DNA from 2 places in the Nonomuraea sp. NPDC049637 genome. Region 2 is predicted to be linked to the other one. Evidence: riboswitches for the same ligand, from Rfam matches in the RefSeq annotation. Region 2 holds a riboswitch; the other holds the start of a gene.
The links. A riboswitch is a leader RNA that binds a small molecule or an ion and turns the genes downstream of it on or off. The one in region 2 is predicted to bind glycine.

Region 1 (6,573 bases), on a different contig from region 2:
CGCCGTGGCGTTCCTGGCCAGCGACGACGCCTCCTTCATCACGGGGGCCGAGTTCCTGGTGGACGGCGGCATCTCCGGCGCGTACGTGACGCCGCTGTGACCCGTCCGGTCATCGGCGTCACGACGTACGTCGAGCCCGCCCGGTTCACCGTGTGGGACCTGCCCGTCGCGCTGCTGCCGTACATGTACGTCGAGAAGATCGTCCAGGCCGGCGGGCAGCCCGTGCTGCTGCCGCCGGCCGGCGATCCCGCCCAGGTCGTGGGGCGGCTCGACGGTCTCGTCCTGGCCGGCGGCGGCGACGTCGACCCGGCCAGGTACGGCCGGGCGGCGCACGAGCGCACCGGCTACGTCCGGGAGTTCCGGGACGAGGCCGAGTTCGCCCTCCTGGCGGCGGCCCTGGAGGCCGGGCTGCCGTTCCTGGGCATCTGCCGCGGGCTGCAGGTGCTCAACGTGCTGCTCGGCGGCACCCTGCACCAGCACCTGCCCGACGTGACCGGGCACACCGGCCACTCCCCCGCGCCCGGCGAGTTCGGCCACCTGCCGGTCACGCCCGTGCCCGGCAGCCGCCTGGCCGAGGCGCTCGGCACGGACTCGGTGGCGGTCCCGCACTACCACCACCAGGCGATCGACCGGCTCGCCCCCGGGCTCACGGTCACCGCCACGTCCGGCGACGGGACGATCGAGGCGGTGGAGCTCGACTCCGGCGGCTTCGCGGCAGCGGTCCAGTGGCACCCGGAGGCGGGCGACGGATCGGCGCTCTTCGAGGCGTTCACGGCGGCCTGCTGAGACCGTTACTGGAAAGCTTCTTTACCTTTTCTGCGCCCTAAAATCCCGCGAAATCCCAGCTCAGAGGGCCATATCACCACGTTATAGGAAATTTGTTGGGTACCGGGTCGCGCCATCCCGGTGTCACCCTGTGTTCATCCCCAGCCGGCCGGGGCTCTTCCACTCCACACCCCCCTGAGGAGCCAGAGAGTGAACCCCAAACTCAGGTTGGGGGCTGCCGCAATGCTCGCGCTAGCCCTGACCACCAGCTCGCTGGTGGGCGCCACGAGCGCCACAGCCCAAGCGTCGCAGGTGGCCGATCCTCCCAGCCCCGACGAGCGCAGGAACGCGATCGCCACCGCACACAACGCGATCCTGGCCGACTCGGCGGCATTGCTGGCATCCGAGCAGGACACGTTCACGCTGACGTCGACCGTCGAAGGCGTCCGCGGCCTGCAGTACCTGACCTACGCCCGTAAGCACGCGGGCCTGCCCGTCTACGGCGGCGACGTGGTCGTCGCCACGGACGCCTCCGGCGCGGTGGTCGACACGGTCGCCACCGGGCAGCGCACGAAGATCGGGATCGGCACGAAGGCGAAGGTCACCGCGGCCCAGGCCGCCGTGACGGCCAGGGCCAAGGTGGCCAGGGTCGAGACCGTCGCCACGCCGGTGCTGTCCGTGCACGCCACCACGACGACCCCGCGGCTGGCCTGGGAGGTGCTCGTCACCGGCGCCAACGCCACCGGTCACGAGACCAAGCTCCACGTCTACGTGGACGCCCTGACCGGCAAGGTCATCGACGACTGGGACGAGGTGCGCGACGGCACCGGCAACAGCTACTACGTCGGCACCGTCACCATCGACACCAGCCCCTCGTACACGATGCGCGACCCCCGCAGGAGCGGTGTGGCGTGCGGCGGCCAGAACGGCACGCCGTACACGAAGACCACCGACACCTGGGGCAACGGCTCCGGCACGAACCTGGAGACCGCCTGCGTCGACGCCCTGTACGCCGCGCAGCGGGAATGGGACATGCTGAGCGCCTGGCTCGGCCGCAACGGCATCAACGGCCAGGGCGGCGGCTACCCGGCCCGCGTCGGCCTGGCCGACGTCAACGCCTACTGGAACGGCCAGTACGGCTCCTTCGGCCACAACTCCGCCAACTCCCAGCAGCTCACGTCGATGGACGTGGTCGGCCACGAGTTCGGCCACGGCATCTTCCAGTTCACCAGCGGCGGCTCGGGCAGCGGCAACGAGACCGGCGGCATGAACGAGTCCACCGGCGACATCTTCGGCGCGCTCACCGAGGCGTACGCCAACAACCCGAACGACCCGCCGGACTACCTGGTCGGCGAGGAGGTCAACCTCTCGGGGTCCGGGCCGATCCGCAACATGTACAACCCGTCGGCCCTCAGCCACCCGAACTGCTACAGCGCCTCCATCCCCAACACCGAGGTGCACGCGGCGGCCGGCCCGCAGAACCACTGGTTCTACCTGGTGGCCGAGGGCACCAACCCCTCGGGCAAGCCCGCCAGCACCCGCTGCGACAACGGCGCCGCGATCACCGGCATCGGCATCCGCAAGGCCGGTGAGGTGTTCATGTCCGCGCTGAACATGAAGACCCAGCCGTGGACGCACGCCAAGGCCAGGGTCGCCACCCTCCAGGCCGCCAAGACCCTGTACCCGGGCAGCTGCACCGAGTTCAACGTGGTCAAGAACGCCTGGGACGGCGTCAGCGTACGGGCCCAGTCCGGTGAGCCGACCTGCACGCAGGGCAGCAACGACTTCTCGGTCAACCTGAACCCCGCCTCCGGCAGCGTCACCCCCGGCCAGAGCACCACGACCACGGTGAGCACCACCGTGACCGGCGGCTCGGCGCAGTCGATCACCCTGCGGACCGGCACCCTGCCGGCCGGCGTGACCGCCTCGTTCAGCCCGGCCACCATCACCGCGGGGCAGAGCTCGACGCTGACGATCACCACCTCGGCGAGCAGCCCGCAGGGCACCCACTCGATCGCCATCACGGCCGACGGCGCCGACGTGGACCGCCAGGCCACCTACAACCTGCAGATCGGGCAGAGCTCGCCGAACGACTACTCCTTCGGCGTGACCCCGTCGTCGGCCTCGGTGCAGGCCGGTCAGTCGGCCACCGCCACGGTCAGCACGCAGGTCACCGCCGGCCAGGCGCAGAGCATCGCCCTGTCGGCGAGCAACGTGCCCGCGGGCGTGACGGTCAGCTTCAGCCCGTCCACGATCACCGCCGGGCAGTCGTCCACGGTGACGTTCGCGACCACGAGCGGCGTGACGCCCAGCACGTACACGATCAGCCTGAACGCCGACGGCGCGAGCGCCGACCACTCGGCCTCCTTCAGCCTGACGGTGGGCGGCGGCCAGGGCACCACGTGGCAGACGTACACGGCCTACACGGCCGGACAGACCGTCACCTACCAGGGCGCCAGCTACCGCTGCCTGCAGTCTCACACGAGCCTGCCGGGCTGGGAGCCGCCCAACACCCCTGCCCTCTGGCAGCCGGTCTAAGTCGCACGACCTGGGCGGCCACGCCGGGGTGGCCGCCCAACCCCCTTGAGGAGCCACAGAACGTGAACGCCATGCTCAGGCTGGGCGCCGCGGCCACCGCCGCGTTGGCCCTGACCCTCACCACGCCGGCCGGACCGGCCGGCGCCGCCGCCGACCCCGCGCCCGACATCCCCGTCGCGAACGTGACGGCGCATCTGAGCCAGTTGCAGTCCATCGCCACGAGCAACGGCGGCAACCGCGCCTCGGGCAGGCCGGGCTTCACCGCCTCGATGAACTACATCAAGGGCAAGCTGGACGCGGCCGGCTTCACCACCCGCGTGCAGAACTTCAGCGGCGGCAGCAACCTGATCGCCGACTGGCCGGGCGGCCCGGCCAACCAGACCGTGATGCTCGGCGCCCACCTCGACAGCGTCGCGGCCGGCCCCGGGATCAACGACAACGGTTCCGGCTCGGCCGCGCTCCTGGAGAACGCCCTCACCCTCGCCGCCCGCAAGCCCACCCTCACCAAGCACGTGCGGTTCGGCTGGTGGGGCGCCGAGGAGGCGGGCATGGTCGGGTCCAGGTACTACGTGCAGAACGGCGGCGCGAGCGGCGTCGAGGTGTACCTGAACTTCGACATGATCGCCTCGACCAACGCCGGCTACTTCGTCTACGACGACGACGCGGCGATCCAGCGCACCTTCAACGACTACTTCGCCACCATCGGCCTGCAGACCGAGGGCGACAGGGAGGGCGACGGCCGCAGCGACCACGCCTCGTTCAAGAGCGCGGGCGTCCGGGTCGGCGGCCTGGCCACGGGGGCCGGGGCGGTCAAGAGCTCGGCCCAGGCCGCCAAGTGGGGCGGCTCGGCCGGGCAGGCGTTCGACCGCTGCTACCACAGCGCCTGCGACAGCTACCCGAGCGCCATCAACACCACGGCGCTCGACCGCAACTCCGACGCCATCGCGTACGCCATATGGAAGCTCGCCGTGGGCACCAGCACGCCCACGGAGAACGACTACTCGATCTCGGTGACCCCGTCGTCGGCATCGGTCCAGGCCGGTCAGTCGGCTACCGCGGCGGTCAGTACCCAGGTCACGTCCGGCCAGGCGCAGAGCGTCGCGCTCTCCGCCGGGAACGTGCCGAGCGGGGTCACCGTCTCCTTCAGCCCGTCCACGGTGCAGGCGGGCCAGTCGTCCACCGTCACGATCGCCACCACCAGCGGCGTCGCGGCGGGGACGTACACGATAGGGATCAACGGCGACGGGACGACGGCGGACCACTCCGCGTCCTTCACCCTGACCGTCGGAGGGGACGGCCAGGGCACCACCTGGACGGCCTACAAGTCGTACACGGCCGGAGACGTCGTCACCTACCAGGGGGTCAGCTACCGCTGCCTCCAGGCGCACACCAGCCTGCCGGGCTGGGAGCCGCCGAACGTGCCCGCCCTCTGGGCACGGGCCTGATCCGGCCTGACCTCAGGGTCTGATCCTCGGACCTGATCCACGGGCCTGATCCTCGGGCCCGAGCCCCGCGCGGGCCGGTCACCGCCGGCCCGCCCCGAGCTGCCGCGTGCGAGCTGACCTGCCATGACCGGCTCGCGCGCGGCCACCAACGCGGCCGCGACCCCGCCTCTCCGGGGCCGCGGCCGCTTTTCGCTGCGTGCGGGATGTCGCGGATGCGGCGGATGGCGGAGGGCGAAGCGCGACAACACCCCCATGACGGCACTAGGCTGACGGACATCACCGGCGAAACCGTGCGGGAGAGCACCCTGACAGCCGGTCAGGGTCCCTGAAGGAGCAAGCCCTCCCCGCGAACCTCTCAAGGCAAAGGACCGCGCGGCAGCCCTGTAAGGCGTTCTTACGGGGAGGTGACCTCTGGAAAGCAGGCCCTCGGGGCCTCGCCGAAGGTGAAAGTCCGGTAAAACTCGGGCGAAGCTCTCAGGCATCCATGACAGAGGGGGAGGATGCTGGCATCCAATCCTGTCCTGAGGTGCGACAAATGTCCCGACCTACGCCGCTACGAGACGTCCACGAGGCCCTAGGCGCCACGCTGACCGACTTCGCCGGATGGCTCATGCCGCTCCGGTACGGCAGCGAGTCGGCGGAGCACAAAGCCGTCCGCGAGGCGGCCGGGTTGTTCGACCTCTCGCACATGGGCGAGATCTTCCTGACCGGTCCGCAGGCCGCAGAGGCCCTCGACTACGCACTGGTCGGCCACCTGTCGGCGCTCGCGCCCGGCCGGGCCAGGTACACGATGATCGTGGACGAGCGCGGCGGGGTGCTCGACGACCTCATCGTCTACCGACTGGCGGACGAGGAGTTCATGGTGGTGGCCAACGCCTCGAACTCCGACAAGGTCGCGGATGAGCTGAAAAATCGTACTAAGTCGTATGACGTGGCGGTCGATGACCGCTCCCAGCAGTACGCCCTCATCGCGATCCAGGGCCCGAAGGCCCAGGAGATCCTGGCCACGCTCACCGACGCCGACCTCGACAATCTCAAGTACTACGCGGGCCTGCCCGGCGTGGTCGACGGCCGCCAGGCGCTCATCGCCCGCACCGGCTACACCGGCGAGGACGGCTTCGAGCTGTTCGTCGCCAACCAGGACGCCGTGCCGCTCTGGCGCGCCCTGGAGGCCGCAGGCGAGCCGCACGGGCTGCGGGCCGCCGGTCTGTCCAGCCGCGACACCCTCAGGCTGGAGGCCGGCATGCCGCTCTACGGCAACGAGCTGAGCTCCGACCTGACCCCGTTCGACGCGGGGCTGGGCAGAGTGGTGAAATTCGACAAGCCCGGTGACTTCGTCGGCAGGGCGGCACTGGAGGCGGTCAAGGACGACCAGCCCCGCCGCCGCCTCGTCGGCCTGGTCGCCCAGGGCCGCCGGGTGCCGCGTCACGGCTACCCGGTCACCCGCGACGGCGCCGTCGTCGGCGAGGTCACCAGCGGTGCGCCCTCCCAGACCCTGGGCAAGCCCATCGCGATGGCCTACGTGGACGCCGGGGCCGACACAGGTCTGGCCGTGGACATCCGGGGCAGCCATGAACCTATGGACCTGGTCGAGCTGCCCTTCTACAGGAGGAACAAGTGAGCAACATCCCTGACGACCTGAACTACACCAAGGAGCACGAGTGGGTGTCGGGCGTGGACGACGGCATCACCGTGACCGTCGGCATCACGGCCTTCGCCGCCGAGGCTCTTGGTGACGTCGTCTTCGTGCAGCTCCCCGAGGTCGGTTCGACCGTCGAGGCGGGTGACTCGGTCGGCGAGGTGGAGTCCACCAAGTCGGTGAGCG
Region 2 (8,726 bases):
TCGGGGTCGGCGACCAGCTCGGTCAGGATCGCCGCCGCACCCTCCAGGTCGCCCCCCTCGGCCAGGCGGCGGGCGGTGTCGAGGGGCGGGGTCTGCAGCTCTGAGAACGTCAAGAGAGCTCCTTCCGGCGACGGATCGCACCGAGCCTAACGGCTCGTCGCGATCATGTCTGCTCACTTGACGGTGCAGGACTGGGCCGGGTCCGGCGCGGGCCCCCGGGCGGGGACCCGCGCGGGCGGATCAGTCCTCGTACGCCTCCAGCGGCGGGCAGGAGCACACCAGGTTGCGGTCGCCGTACGCCTGGTCGATGCGGCGCACCGGCACCCAGTACTTGCCCTCGCGCAGCGAGGCCAGCGGGTAGGCCGCCTCGGTCCGCGAGTACGGGTGGGCCCACTCGTCGGCGGTGACCGACTCGGCCGTGTGCGGCGCGTTGCGCAGCGGGTTGTCGGTCGTGTCGTAGTCGCCGGAGGCCACCTTGGCGATCTCACCGCGAATGGCGATCATGGCGTCCACGAACCGGTCGAGCTCGTCGAGGTCCTCGCTCTCGGTCGGCTCGATCATCAGCGTCCCGGCCACCGGGAAGGACATGGTCGGCGCGTGGAAGCCGTAGTCGATCAGGCGCTTGGCCACGTCGTCGACGGTGACGCCGGTCTCCTTGGTGATCTGGCGCAGGTCCACGATGCACTCGTGGGCCACCAGGCCGCCACGGCCGGTGTAGAGCACCGGGTAGTGCGGGGCCAGCCGCCGGGCCAGGTAGTTGGCCGACAGGATGGCCTGCTCGGTGGCCGCCGTGAGGCCCTCGGAGCCCATCATCCGCACGTACGCCCACGAGATCGGCAGGATGCCCGCCGAGCCGTACGGGGCCGCCGAGACCGGGCCGACCGGGCTGCCGTCGCGCAGCGGGTGGCCGGGCAGGTAGGCCGCCAGGTGGCCGCGGACCGCGACCGGGCCGACGCCGGGGCCGCCGCCGCCGTGCGGGATGCAGAACGTCTTGTGCAGGTTGAGGTGGGACACGTCGGCGCCGAACTCACCCGGCTTGGCCAGGCCCACCAGGGCGTTGAGGTTGGCGCCGTCGACGTAGACCTGGCCGCCGGCCTCGTGCACCTTGGCGCACACCTCGGTGATCGACTCCTCGTACACGCCGTGCGTGGACGGGTACGTCACCATGATCGCGGCGAGCTTGTCGCGGTGCTTGGCGATCTTGGCGTCGAGGTCGGCCAGGTCGATGTTCCCGTCGCTGTCGCAGGCCACGACCACGACCCGCATGCCGGCCATGACGGCGCTGGCCGCGTTCGTGCCGTGGGCCGAGGACGGGATCAGGCACACGTCCCGCCCGGTGTCGCCGTTGGCCTGGTGGTAGGCGCGGATGGCCAGCAGGCCGGCGAACTCGCCCTGGGAGCCGGCGTTCGGCTGGATGGAGACGGCGTCGTAGCCGGTCACCTCGGCCAGCCAGCCCTCCAGGGTGCCGATGAGCTCCCGGTAGCCCTCGGTCTGGGCCTCCGGCGCGTACGGGTGCACGCCGGCGAACTCCGGCCAGGTGATCGGCTCCATCTCGGTGGTCGCGTTCAGCTTCATCGTGCACGAGCCGAGCGGGATCATCGAACGGTCGAGCGCGATGTCCTTGTCCTGGAGCCTGCGCAGGTAGCGCAGCATCGCGGTCTCGGAGCGGTGGCTGTGGAAGACCGGGTGGGTCAGGTAGTCCGACTCGCGCAGCAGCCCGTCCGGCAGCGCGTCGGCCTCCAGCGCCACCTCCTCGCGCTCGACGCCGAAGGCGGCCCACACCTTGACCAGCTCGGCCGCGCCGGTCTTCTCGTCGCAGGCGATCGAGACGTGGTCGTCGTCGGCCTGCCACAGGTTGACGCCCCGCTCGGCGGCGGCGGCCACCACCTCGGCGGCCCTGCCGGGCACGCGGACGAGCACGGTGTCGAAGAACTCGCCGTGCACGACCTCCAGGCCGGCCTCGCGCAGCCCGCCGGCCAGCGCGACGGCGTGCCGGTGCACGCGGTGCGCGATCCGGCGCAGGCCCTCGGGGCCGTGGTAGACGGCGTACATGCCGGCGATCACGGCCAGCAGGACCTGGGCGGTGCAGATGTTGCTGGTGGCCTTCTCGCGGCGGATGTGCTGCTCGCGGGTCTGCAGGGCCAGCCGGTAGGCGGGGTCGCCGTCGACGTCGACCGACACGCCGACCAGGCGGCCGGGCATCTGCCGCTGCAGGCCCTCGCGTACGGACATGTAGGCCGCGTGCGGCCCGCCGAACCCGAAGGAGACGCCGAAGCGCTGGGAGGAGCCGACGGCGATGTCGGCGCCCAGCTCGCCGGGGGCGGCCACGAGCGTGAGGGCCAGCAGGTCGGCGGCGGCCACGACGAGCGCGCCCGCCTCGTGCGCCCTGGCGGCCACGTCGCGGAAGTCGCGCAGGCGGCCCGAGGCGCCCGGGTACTGGACGAGCACGCCGAAGCACTCGGGCAGCTCGCCGTCGAGGTCGTGCTCGACCAGCGTGATGCCGAGCGGCTCGGCGCGGGTGGCCAGCACGGCTTTGGTCTGGGGCAGCGTGTCGGCGTCGACGACGAACACGTCGCTCTTGGACTTGCCGGCGCGGCGGGCCAGCGTCATGGCCTCGGCCGCGGCGGTGGCCTCGTCCAGCAGGGAGGCGCCAGCGACGTCGAGGCCGGTCAGGTCGGAGACGACCGTCTGGAAGTTCAGCAGCGCCTCCAGGCGCCCCTGCGAGATCTCCGGCTGGTACGGCGTGTAGGCGGTGTACCAGCCCGGATTCTCCAGCAGGTTGCGCCGGATGACGGCGGGCGTGACGGTGTCGTAGTAGCCCAGGCCGATCATGGAGGTCAGCACCCGGTTGCGGGAGGCCAGTTCGCGCAGCTCGGCGATGGCCTCGGTCTCGCTCGCGGCGGCCGGCAGCTTGAGCCGGTCCTTGACCCTGATGGCCTCGGGCACGGCCACGGCCACCAGATCGCCGACGGACTCGAAGCCCACGGCCTCGAGCATGCGCTGCTGCTCGGACTCCGATGGGCCGATGTGCCTGGACGAGAACGGCGGAGCGGACAGGTCGGTCATGGAGGTTGCCTCCCGAGGCTTGGAGACCGGCGCCAGGGCGCGGGCGAGTGCCGGATCTCCCCCTCTGTCATCGCGACGTCATCGCGACCTGAGAGCTTCACCCCACCGTGGGGCTTGCACCGTCGGTGAGGTGCGCCTGGCGGGCGCACCTGCTTTCCAGAGTTGCCTCACCCGAGCGGTACGGGATGCCTGAGAGATTCCGGGGAGGGTTGCTCCTTCGGCGCCCCAGGACCGAAGCCCAGGGACTCTCCCGCACGGGGTCATCAGCCTTACTCTGTCCTAGATTACTACGGTGTGTTCAGCGGTTCAGCTCACCCCGTGCGGCGTGCGCGACGCCGCTTGGCGAGCTCGTCAGCGGGATGGTCGGCCGGGACGGTGTCCTCGACCGCCGCCCGTTCCCCCGGCAGCTCCGCGAGGGAGCCCTCGACCTCTCGCCAGACCCGGCCGAGCGCGATGCCGAACACGCCCTGGCCGCCCTGGAGCAGATCGATCACCTCGTCGGCCGAGGTGCACTCGTAGACGCTGACGCCGTCGCTCATGAGCGTGATCTGCGCGAGGTCGGCGACCCCGCGGTCACGCAGATGCTGCACGGCGGTGCGGATCTGCTGCAACGACACCCCGGTGTCGAGCAGCCGCTTGACGACCTTGAGCACCAGGATGTCGCGGAAGCTGTAGAGCCGCTGCGAGCCCGAGCCGTGCGCGGCTCTTATCGTGGGCTCGACCAGGCCCGTGCGCGCCCAGTAGTCGAGCTGCCTGTAGGTGATGCCGGCCGCCGAGCAGGCTGTGGGCCCGCGGTATCCGATGTCGTCGGGCACGGTCGCAGGCTGCTCGTCGAAGAGCAGGCCCTGCTCTCCGGCACGCTGCCGCGCGCTCTCGCGCCGCACCGGATCTTCCTGGCCGGCCGTCTTTCCCTCGCCGCTGCTGACCGCCACGCGGACCTCCGGCTTTCTCTCATCCCATGGCCTGATCTGGGGGTTCGTAAAGGGCGACCACGGGTTTCACTTGCACCGTAGGACCGTGACCATGCTCAGTCAACGATCCGGCTCGGCGCGTCGTGAAGCGTAAATGCACTGAAATACCTACCCCGCCCTGCCGAAGTCCTCGGGAGTGATCGTGTCAAGGAACTCCCTGAACTTCTCCACCTCGTCCTCCTGGTCGTCAGGGATGATCACACCGGCCTCCTGGACGACCTCTTCGCTGGCGAAGATGCGCGCACCGGTGCGCAGCGCCAGGGCGATCGAGTCGGAGGGCCGGGCGCTGACCTCCACGCCGTTGGAGAACACCAGGTCGGCGAAGAAGATGCCGTCACGCAGGGCCACGATGTTGACCGCGCGCAGCCCGACGCCGAGCGCGCTCAGCACGTCCCTGAACAGGTCGTGCGTGAGCGGCCGGGGCGGCGGCTCCTCGGCCTGCGCCAGGGCGATCGCGGTCGCCTCGGTCATGCCGATCCAGATCGGAAGGAACCGTTCCCCGTGTGCCTCCTTGAGCAAGACGATCGGCTGATTTGTGGGCATCTCAACTCGAACGCCCACGACCTCCATCTGCAACACGGGCTGCTCCGTATTCGACCGGCCGGTCGCCCGGCACAGCTGTTGACTGGGTCGTTTCTGCTACACGCTTGTGTATTTCAACGTAACACCCGGCAGGCGTGGAATGTGCCCCGGCCTTCCAGCTCCGTGCCCTCAACGGCCCAGGACAGACCTGACGCCGAGGCGCACCAGGGAGGCGTGCAGGTCGAGCAGGAGGGTGGACAACTCCCTGGCAGCCTCGTCGGCCTCGCCGATGGCGCCGGGCGCGCGCCGCTTGAGTATGGGCGCGACGGTCTGCTCGACCAGCCCGCACTCCCGCTCGGCGGCGGCCTTGACCGCGCGCAGGTGGCGGGCGTGCAGGCCGAAACGGGCCAGGGCGCCGACGGTGCGCGCGATCTTCAGCGCCTCCTCGTCGTAGCGCCTGGCCACGGGGGCGAGCAGGCCGTAGTCCTCCAGCTCGGCGAGGGTCTCCTCGTCGATGCCGGCCGCCTCCAGCAGCTGGGCCCGGTCGTAGCGGATCTCCTGGGCCTGCTGCACCGCGCGCGGACGGCCGAAGCTCTCGGCCATCCTGTCCTTGATCACCCGAAGCGGCAGGTAGTGGTCGCGCTGCTCGGTCAGGATGAACCGCAACTGCTCGACGTGGAGATGGGTGAACTTGCGGTAGCCCGAGGGGCTGCGCTCGGGCTCGATCAGCCCCTCACCCTCCAAGAAGCGGATCTTGGACACGGTGACGTCGGGGAACTCGCCCTGCAGCAGGGCGAGCACCTCCCCGATGCTCATGTGCGAGCGTGCCGCCTGTGAGCTCATGCGCCGGCGTTGACCCTCATCAGGAAGACGAGGCGGAACTTGCCGATCTGCACCTCGTCTCCGGAGTGCAGGGGGACCTCCTCGATGCGCTCCCGGTTGACGTAGGTGCCGTTGAGGCTGCCCACGTCGCGTACGGAGAACTGGCCGCCGCGGTGGCGGTAGAACTCGACGTGGCGGCGCGAGACGGTGATGTCGTCGAGGAAGATGTCGCTCTCCGGGTGGCGCCCGGTCGTGGTGAGGTCCTTGTCCAGCCGGAACCGGCTGCCCTGGTTGGGCCCTCTGGTCACCGTGAGCAACGCCGTGCCGGGCGGGAGCTGTTCGACCAGCGCCCGTTCGGCCAGGAGCATGTCGCCTGTCTCAGCCTCGTACGCCTCGATTCCCGCGACCGAGATCGTCGACGTGGTGTCCCCGGAGACCTCGGGTCTGGTCAGCGGTGACCCACAGCGGGAACAGAAACGGGCATCCTCGGGGTTGGCGTGCCCGCACTGCGTGCAGTAGACGCTCGGCATCGATCGGCTCGGCCTCCTACCGCGAAGACGCGGCGACGGTGCTGGGGACGCGCCTGCCTTCGCTCTTCAAGTTTGCGAATGCCGCAACTTACGCTGATCAGCGGCAAAGGTCAAGGCGGGGCGCTGGACTGCGGTTCGGACGCTGACAAAGTTACCGCCGCCCCCACCCCGTGGTCCATGCCGCCGCGCGTTTCTACATTACGATCTTGCGGCACTCCGCGCGCACATCTCGGGCGAAGGCTTTTCCGCTACTCTACGTGATCAGACGGCCGCCTGCTCGACCACGCGGGCCCACCGTTCGAGCAACGCCTGCGCGCCGTCCATGTCGGGGGCCTCGGCCCACAGGTCGGTGACCGGCTCGGCGGCGGCGGGCAGGATCAGCACCCACGACCCGTCGTCGCGGGCGACGCGCACGCCGTCGGTGGTGTCCACGCGCCAGCCGTCGGGCTCGGCCTCGGCGGCCTCGATGACCGAGCGCATCACCGCGCCCTTGGCCGCCCACTGGGTCGGGACGCTCCGCCGCAGCAGCTTGACCTCGGGGATCCTGGCGTCGATCTGGCTGAGCGACAGCCGGGTGCGGGCCACCAGCCCCAGCAGGCGCATGAACGCGGCCAGGCCGTCGATGGCCGGGCTGAACTCCGGCACGACGAACCCGCCGCGCCCGTCGGCCGCGAAGATCATGTCGGGGCCCTGGGCGGCGGAGGTCAGGGCGTCGAGCGCGGTCGAGGTCCACTGCACCTGCACGCCGTGGAAGCGGCAGACCTGCTCGGCGACCCGGGTGGTGGTGACCGGCAGGGCCACCCGGCCGCCCCGGCGCTCGGCCGCCACCAGGTCCAGCACGACCAGCAGGGCGCGTTCCTCGCTGATGAGCTGGCCGGTCTCGTCCACCAGCGCGATGCGTTCGCCGACCGGGTCGAAGCGCACGCCGAACGCCGCCCGCGAGGAGCTGACCAGCTCCGACAGGCGTTGCAGGTCGCGGCGGCGCTCGGCCAGCGTCTCGGTGGGCGAGACGTCGTCCAGCCGGGCGTTGACGGTGAGCACCTCGACGCCGGCGCGGCTGAGCAGCGTGGGCATCACCAGGGAGGAGGTGCCGCCGGCGCAGTCGACCACGACCTTCATGTCCTTGACGCCGGTGACGCCGATGGCCCGCATCAGCTCGTGCGTGTAGCCCTCGACGGCCCTGGCCGGGTAGTGCAGCTCGGCGATCTCGCCGGGGAAGGCCCGCCGGTACTCCTGGCGGGAGAAGACGCGCTCCAGCTTGCGCTGGGCGGCCGGGGGCAGGTCGGCGCCGCGGTCGTCCATGATGACGATGTCGACGCTCTGCGGGTCGCCGGGCGTGGTGCGCAGGGCGATGCCGCCGGCGGCCGACTCGCGCGCGGTGTGGAAGCGGGCCACCGGCAGCGGCGCGGCTTCCAGGTCCAGGACGTTGATCGCGGCGGCGGTCAGGGCGCCGATGACGGCCCGCTTGAGCGCCCTGGCGGCCAGCGAGCAGTCGCGGGAGGTGACGACGTAGGCGCCCTTGCGCAGGGTGGTGGCGTACGCGCCGGCCAGCCGGACGCACAGCTCAGCGGTGATCTCGACGTTGACCAGGCCGCTGACCCCGCGCGGGCCGAACAGGTTGCGCTGGCCGCGCGACTCCCAGATGACGCTGGTGTTGACGACCGCGCCGGCCTCGATGGTCTTGAACGGGTAGACCTTGACGCCGCTGGAGACGTACGCCTCGGCCTCGATGACGCACTCGTCGCCGATGACGGCGTTCTCCTCGACGCGGGCGCCGCCCATCACGTCGGTGCTCTTGCCGATGACGCAGCCGCGCAGGTGGGCGCCGGGACCGAGGTAGACGTTGTCGTGGACGACCGCGCGGTGCAGGAAGGCGCCCTCGCGCACGACCGCGTTGTTGCCGAGCACGGTGTACTCGCGCAGCTCGGCGCCCGCCTCCACCTTGGCGTAGTCGCCGATCAGCAGCGGTCCCTTCAGGACGGCGTCGGGGTCGACCGTGGCCGAGTCGGCCACCCAGACGCCCGGGGAGAGCTCGAAGCCGCCGATGTCGAGGCGGACCCGGCCGGACAGCGCGTCGGCCTGGGCCTTGAGGTAGCTGGCGTGGGTGCCGACGTCCTCCCAGTAGCCGTCGGCGACGTAGCCGTAGATGGGGGCGCCGCGTTCCAGGAGGGCGGGGAAGACGTCCGAGGACCAGTCGACCGGTTCGCCGTCGGCGACGGCGTCGAGGATCTCGGGCTCCATGACGTAGATGCCGGTGTTGACGGTGTCGGAGAAGACCTGGCCCCAGGTGGGCTTCTCCAGGAAGCGCTGCACGCGTCCGCTCTCGTCGACGATGATGATCCCGAATTCGAGTGGGTTGGGTACGCGTTTCAGACCGATGGTGACAAGAGCCAAATTTTCGCGATGAAAACGGATCATGTCGGATAAGTCGATATCGGTGAGGGCGTCGCCGGAGATGACCAGGAAGCGGTCGTCGCGCAGGCGGGCGGCGGCGTTCTTGACGCTGCCCGCGGTGCCGAGCGGCAGGTCCTCCGTGGCGTACTGGAGGTTCATGCCCAGCTCGTCGCCGTCGCCGAAGTAGTTGCGCACGAGGGCGGCCAGGAACTGCAGGGTGACGACCGTCTCGGTGATGCCGTGCCGTTTGAGCAGGCGCAGGACGTGTTCCATGATCGGGCGGTTGGCCACCGGGAGCAGAGGTTTGGGCTGGTTGGCGGTCATCGGACGCAGCCGAGTCCCCTCCCCGCCCGCCATGACGACCGCCTTCACCCGATCACTCCTTCGTGGTCGCGGTTACGAGTTGGCGCACCTGCACCAC

Region 1: it holds a riboswitch for glycine, as region 2 does, so the genes downstream of both, gcvT (glycine cleavage system aminomethyltransferase GcvT) here and gcvP (aminomethyl-transferring glycine dehydrogenase) in region 2, are expected to answer to the same signal.

Annotation. Positions count from the first base shown of each region.
Region 1 covers NZ_JBFAOM010000102.1:6-6,578, reverse strand. Annotated here, with positions in the region: gene AB0J71_RS49410 (3-oxoacyl-ACP reductase) at 1-100, shown strand, start outside; gene AB0J71_RS49405 (gamma-glutamyl-gamma-aminobutyrate hydrolase family protein) at 97-786, shown strand; gene AB0J71_RS49400 (M4 family metallopeptidase) at 1,009-3,303, shown strand; gene AB0J71_RS49395 (M28 family peptidase) at 3,375-4,748, shown strand; glycine riboswitch at 5,032-5,129, shown strand; glycine riboswitch at 5,150-5,249, shown strand; gene gcvT (glycine cleavage system aminomethyltransferase GcvT) at 5,284-6,369, shown strand; partial or broken gene AB0J71_RS49385 (glycine cleavage system protein H) at 6,366-6,573, shown strand, end outside.
Region 2 covers NZ_JBFAOM010000043.1:1,864-10,589, reverse strand. Annotated here, with positions in the region: gene AB0J71_RS39080 (hypothetical protein) at 1-113, opposite strand, end outside; gene gcvP (aminomethyl-transferring glycine dehydrogenase) at 241-3,066, opposite strand; glycine riboswitch at 3,233-3,329, opposite strand; gene AB0J71_RS39070 (MerR family transcriptional regulator) at 3,378-3,998, opposite strand; gene AB0J71_RS39065 (bifunctional nuclease family protein) at 4,146-4,616, opposite strand; gene AB0J71_RS39060 (MerR family transcriptional regulator) at 4,749-5,375, opposite strand; gene AB0J71_RS39055 (FHA domain-containing protein) at 5,399-5,911, opposite strand; gene AB0J71_RS39050 (mannose-1-phosphate guanyltransferase) at 6,173-8,677, opposite strand; gene AB0J71_RS39045 (CDP-alcohol phosphatidyltransferase family protein) at 8,682-8,726, opposite strand, start outside.